2 regions of the Clostridium sp. Marseille-QA1073 genome follow, and region 2 is predicted to be linked to the other one. Evidence: a T-box and tRNA genes for the amino acid it is inferred to sense, from the RefSeq annotation. Region 2 holds a T-box; the other holds one or more tRNA genes.
The links. A T-box is a leader RNA that pairs with one kind of tRNA and senses whether it is charged. The one in region 2 lies ahead of trpS (tryptophan--tRNA ligase), so its partner is inferred to be a tRNA-Trp.

Region 1 (3,436 bases), on a different contig from region 2:
GAGGGAAGCTCCATATATACCTTATAAGCGAGGCATTAATGGGAAATAAAAAACTTGAAGAATACTTTAAGGAAAACTACAACTATAGCAAAGAAGCTATAATTAAGGGGCTAAAGAAAACATATACAAAAGATGATACCAGCTTTTCTGCAATGGCTTCATTAATTTCTGCTACAATAGATGGTTTCTTAATTCAAAATCTCCTTAAAATTAATAAAATACCTATAGAAACCATAACAAAATTTATTACAGCAAATTATAATAATGTACATGGAGAAAAATAGCTGATTAAATAGGCAATATATTTTTTCATGAAACAGGAAGGTTGATTTCATAATAGTTGAGTTATTAAAGCTTTCTAGTTATTATTTTTATAAACTTAAAGGGGATGATTACATTGGCACTAAACAATTTGTATTTTAAAGATAAACTAGAAAAAGATATTTATGTATATAAGTGGACTCCAGAAGCGTCAGAAATAAAAGGAGTAGTACAAATATCTCATGGAATGGCTGAGCATGCAGGAAGATATAATGATTTTGCAAGATTTCTAAATGAAAACGGATATATTGTTTATGCTGATGACCATAGAGGTCATGGTAAAACAAGCCCTAATGAACTTGGATACATGGGTGAAGGTGACGTATTTCATCTTATGGTAGACAATCTTAAAGAATTAACAGATATAATAAAAAAAGAAAATCCTGAATTGCCTGTATTCCTATTAGGCCATAGCATGGGTTCCTTTATTTCTTTAAGATATAGTGAACTTTATGGTAGTGAGTTAAAAGCATTAATTTTATCTGGAAGTAACGGAAAACAAAATCTCAAATTTTCCTTTGGGGCATTGGTAGCTAAAATGGAAATGAAGAAAAAAGGCCCTAAAGCCCCTGCTACTCTTATGGACAAATTAAGCTTTGGAAATTTTAATAGTAAATTTAAACCTAATCGAACAAATTCTGATTGGCTTACAAGAGATACTAAGGAAGTAGATAAATATCTTGAAGATGCTATGTGTGGCACTATACATTCAACATCATATTTTTATCATTTGTTAAGAGGACTTAAAGACAATTACAAGAATGAAAACTTAAGTAAAATACCTCCAAATTTACCTATACTATTATTAGCAGGTAAAAAAGATCCTGTAGGGTTAATGGGGCAAGGTGTTAAAAGACTTCAAAATAGTCTAAAAGATGTAGGTATTAAGAAAGTAGAAATGAAACTTTATGATGATGCACGACATGAAATACTAAATGAAATTAACAAAGAAGAAGTCTATGATGATATACTAGCATTTTTAGATAAAAATCTGAGATAGCTATACAATTGAAAATTGACTATTGACAGTGGACAATTATTGATAATTCTCCTTTATTAGAGAAGTTTTTAATTGATTTTTCTGTAAAGAGTTTAATTATTCTATAAAGATATTAATATAGTTATGATAATTGGGGTTATAAAAAATAACCCCTTTAATTTACGTCCTATTGATTTTAATTATTAAAACTTTCTGCCAACTCAGACAATGCTTCATTATGCACTCTATAAACAGTCCATTCATCCATAGGAACTGCTCCTAACTGTTTATAAAACTTAATTGATGGCTCATTCCAATCAAGACACCACCAGTCAAGTCTACCACAATTTCTATCTACAGCAAGTTTAGCTAAAAATGAAAGTAGTATTTTTCCGAATCCTTTTCCTCTCATTTCTGGCTTCACATACAAATCTTCTAAATAGATACCTGGTCGTCCCAAAAATGTTGAAAAATTGTGAAAAAATAATGCAAAACCTACTGGTTTACCTTCATATTCTCCAATTACAACTTCTGCTACCTTACGTTCAAATAATGATTCTTTTAAAATTTCTTCTGTAGCAACAACTTCATGTAATAATTTCTCATAATCTGCTAATTCCTTAATAAACTCTAGAACTAAAGGAACATCTTTCTCTTCTGCAAATCTTAAATTAAAATCTTTTACTTTAGTATTAATTAAAGTGCTCATACTTTACCTCCTAATAATTAAGTATAATTTCTATAAATATATTAAATTATAGATTTTACATAAATGATTATAGCATGAATTTGAAATAAAAAGAATATTCAGGATTATTGTCTTATGCTGTCATATATTAATGAAATAATAATTAATACTAAATTTAAAAAATATTTGCTCTATCATATAAATTTCTATACTGATATAAACAATAATCTATGTAGAAATATACCGGTTCTAAAATTAAATAGCTTATATTGATTTTCTAATAAAGTAAAAAAACTCAGTAAAACAAAGTTTACTGAGTTTTTGGCAGGGGCAGCAGGACTCGAACCCGCAACCAATGGTTTTGGAGACCACTACTCTACCAATTGAGCCATACCCCTATAACAGGATTAATTATATCACATTATTTCCACAAATACAATATGAATTTTGTTAAAGTAGTTTATTCAATTTCATAAAATCAATTATTAACTATCAATTAAGATGTGTTCAAAAATAATAATCCATTATGTTAGCCTATTTTACATTACACTGCGTCATCAAAATCTTCTCATAACATCACTATGAATAAATCCTAATGCTTTATCCTACATAAAATAGGCTAACCTCTTAAACTTATTGTTTTCTTAGATACTTAATTTAAGTTTATACATATTTTAATTATTATTGCACATTAAAACCCGAAGCTTTAACCTTTGATAGTATTTCATCAAAGTTTTCTGTTCTAACCCTTACTACAATTTCTTTAACTTCTGTTTTACTCTTTGGATCTACAACAACAAAACTTATTATGTCACCTTTATTCTCAGTAATAATCTTAGATAATTTTGATATTTGACCCGGAATATCATGTGCTATGATTGCTAAACGATGTCCTTTATTTAATCCAAATAGTTCAGTAAATTGATGGAATATTCCATAGTGAGTTACTATACCTTTAAAATCTCCACGTTCATCTACAACTGCTATAAATGAAACACTTCTAGTTTCTAAGAAGTGTGCTGCTTCTTCAACCTGTTCTAATGGTTTTATTGTTGGTACGTCAGTTCTCATAACGTTTTCTACTAAAAAATCTGAAAGTAAACATTCTCTTTCTACACATTTTTCATAATAATAAGTGTATATTTTTTCTTTTGATATAGCTCCAATAAACTTATTTCCTTCTGCAACTGGAATTGATAAAAATCCATGCTCTTCCATAAGTTCTAATGCTTCACCTATTGTCATTTTTGGCGTAACGGTTATAAGTTTATCTCTTGTCAACATTAAATTACTTACAAACATTGTTTATTCCTCCTTAATATTAAGGTACTCATGAATATTATATATCAATTATTAGAATTTTTAAATATTTCCTAAGTATTTTTATTGCTATAATATATAATTATAATAAAATGTTCATTAATTAATACTCTCTATGATAATATATT
Region 2 (3,436 bases):
TACAATTTATTATATATTATCCTACATTTAATTTTTATTAAAATTAACTAGATCAATAAATTTTTATGAGATTTAAGCTATGTTCTGTAAATAAACCTACCTTATATAATATCATATTGATATATATAAAACAATTTTAAAAAATATTTTTATCTAAAACAATAAAATATTATGTTAATTATAACTCTTATAATTTCTTGCAACCTAAAAAGCATTTAGTGACTAAAACATAGTCTCTAAATGCTTTCTCCAGCAACTTCTAAATTTATATCTTTTATTCCAATTATGTCTAATATTTGTTTCGCTCTTTCTCTAGTATTTCCCGTTAATTTAATATATGGTACAGATTCTACATCTAAAAATTGTTTAATAGCTTCATCTACTTTGCTGGCAGTTTCTTCATCTTGCCATCTAACTCCATCTTTAGAATATCCAAATTCTCTTCCTACATAAAATATATAATCGTATTTGGAAATATCTCTAATTGCAAGACCATAAAGATCCTTTAATATCTCTATTTCTTTTACAGTGCGTTTTTTGTCACCTAGCATAAACCTTGCATATATGTATGGAACAAAAGTAGCATAATCAGTAATAACATAATCAAAAATTTCTAACTCTTCTTCTAACTTAGCTTGGCCTAAATATATACCATATTGTTCAGAGATAGTTTCAATCATACCTTTTTCTCTTAAATACTCTGTACTATATTCTGCTGCACATCCTACATCCAATCCTAATATTTTCATATCAACATATAATTGTTGTATAAGTGTAGTCTTCCCACATCTTGGTCCACCCAAAACTGCTATTCTAGTAGTCATTGCCTATGACCTCCAAATATTTTAATTGCATAGTAAATTATAACAATTTACTATGCAATTTTCAACATTTTACTTAAATATGAAATAAAACTTCTTAAATAAACTTAATTATCTTGGTATAAGCCCAATCTTTTTCTGCATTTTTCTTAATGTCTTTGTAGCTACATAATTTGCTTTTTCTGAACCCTTTTTATAAATTTCTTCAAGATAATCTTTGTTCTCTAAAAGTTCTTTAACCTTTTTTTGAACTGGCTCAAGTTCAGAAATTATTGCTTCTCCTACATCCTTTTTAAATTCTGCATATCCTAGTCCTTCATATTTCTTCTCTATTTCTTCCATTGTCATTCCTGTTATAGTACTTAGTATAGTCATTAAATTTTTAACGCCTAATTGGCCATCATTATATTTAACTATTCCTAAACTATCTGTAACAGCTCTAGAAATTTTCTTTCTTATAACCTCAGGTGGATCCATAATTAATATGCATCCATTCGGGTTATCTTCAGATTTGGACATTTTCTTCTCTGGATTTTGTAAATCCATTATTTTAGCTCCAGTTTTACCCACATAAGCCTCAGGTATTACAAAAGTAGGACTGTATAGCCTATTAAACCTTTCAGCTAAATCTCTAGCAAGCTCTAAATGTTGTACTTGATCGACTCCTACAGGTACCACATCTGTTTGATATAAAAGTATATCTGCTGCCATAAGTACTGGATAGTTAAATAATCCAGCACCTATACTTTCTCCACTATTCTTAGATTTATCTTTATATTGAGTCATTCTACTAAGCTCTCCCATATAACTATTACAAGTTAAAAGCCAAGATGCCTCACAATGAGCTGGCACATGTGACTGAATAAATAGTGTATTAGTATCTGGATTTATACCTGCCGCTATATAGATTGCTAAAATTTCTAAGGTTCTTCTTCTAAGCTCTGCTGGACTTTGTGATACAGTAATTGCATGTAAATTAACTACACAAAAATAACATTCATATTCTTCTTGAAGTTTAGTCCAATTCTTAATAGCTCCTAAATAGTTACCTAATGTTAAATCTCCTGAAGGTTTTATTCCACTAAATATAACCTTTTTTTTATCTTCCACAAAACTTCCTCCTTTATCTTTTAAAATTATTCCCTAAATTAAATAAAAAAGCCCTATGGAAAAATTCCATAGGGCGCTATCATACGCGGTGCCACCTAAATTTAAAACTAATTAATTTAGTCTTCTTTATCAGATACATTATAATATCTTACCTCTATAACGGGAGGTTCACGTCAAAGACTACTTTAAGTTCATCTTGAATCTCAAAGACCCATTCAGCTTAAGCATAATTATGATAATTCCACCATCTATCACTCTCTTTAAATCTGTTTTTAAGCTTACTTACTTCTTTTCAACGATTTTATTAATTTTCTTTTATATATAATATGACATTAAGCAGATAATGTCAATAGTTTTTATGATTTCCATAATCCGTGTAAATTACAATATTCTCTTGCGTATAGAACTTTATTAAGAGTTGTGTTAAAAACAGCTTCTGGTTTTTCGTCAACGCTTAAATATTTTCTATAAACTCTATCTTCTGTATGAAGTTCTATCCACTCAATATGATGTTCTGGTGTCATTGGATGCTCTACTGAACCTATTTTAACAACAACTTTTCCATCCACTTCTTCTAATACAGGAACATGTTTTTCATTAGCTGCATCAGTAGTATTTTCTTTTTTAAGAGTCATAGGTTTACCACAGCAAACTAAATTGCCTCCAGCAGCGTGTATAACCTCTATCATATTTCCACAAATATCACATTTATAAACTTGTCTTAATTCTGTCATATTAATTCCTCCTTAATTCAATAAAAATTGTAAGTATATAAAGAAATAACTATTCAAAGATGCCAAGTATATTTTGCGTTATACAAATACACATATTCCAGTAGTATTTAGATTACTATTCATCCTAAATGCATAATATACCACAAAATAAATATGCATACTGATCAGTTATTTTTATATGGCAAAATAATAGTACTTACTATATTACAATTTGTATTAAAGCTATATTTATAATAATCATCATAAATATGGATAAAATTGTAACTAACCTAATTTTACTATCATTACTATCTTATTCTACAAAAAGAAATATTCTCCTTTTAATTCTATAATTTGTCCAAAATATATTTAGTATTATTTTTTATATTGTAGGCAAAATAACTGTAAGAGTCTGAAGCAAAATGACTAGCTAAAGATAAAAGTATTATTTTATATCCAGCTAAAAACTAACTTACATCTATAAATCTATCTATGTGATAGGGTACAACGGAAAATAAATTAGTGTAGTGGCTAGTTGTTTTTTAAAGATGTCTAAACTAAACCATATTTATATAAGGGAGTGATTTTTATGGCAAAGAAGGAAAAAAGCTCTTATGGACCAAATGAACGTGAATTTTTAGAAGCACCATTAAAAGAAGTTAAGGCTTATTCATTAAAAGATTATACAAATCTTCCTGATAACGTAAGAGATAATGTTGTATCAAATAATATCTCCAATCAAGAATTTGATTATACTTATAATAGTGGTTCAGACATACCTGGTTTTAAATC

Region 1: it has a tRNA-Trp gene. The T-box ahead of trpS (tryptophan--tRNA ligase) is inferred to sense a tRNA for this amino acid. The anticodon was not compared.

Annotation. Positions count from the first base shown of each region.
Region 1 is NZ_JBSVQM010000024.1:39,938-43,373, reverse strand. It holds gene ACY1IQ_RS17515 (TetR/AcrR family transcriptional regulator) at 1-284, shown strand, start outside; gene ACY1IQ_RS17510 (lysophospholipase) at 398-1,321, shown strand; gene ACY1IQ_RS17505 (GNAT family N-acetyltransferase) at 1,497-2,009, opposite strand; tRNA gene ACY1IQ_RS17500 (tRNA-Trp) at 2,311-2,386, opposite strand; gene ACY1IQ_RS17495 (CBS domain-containing protein) at 2,670-3,290, opposite strand.
Region 2 is NZ_JBSVQM010000008.1:92,159-95,594, reverse strand. It holds gene ACY1IQ_RS09335 (AAA family ATPase) at 237-824, opposite strand; gene trpS (tryptophan--tRNA ligase) at 933-1,931, opposite strand; T-box leader at 1,998-2,236, opposite strand; gene ACY1IQ_RS09325 (desulfoferrodoxin) at 2,288-2,665, opposite strand; gene ACY1IQ_RS09320 (hypothetical protein) at 3,234-3,436, shown strand, end outside.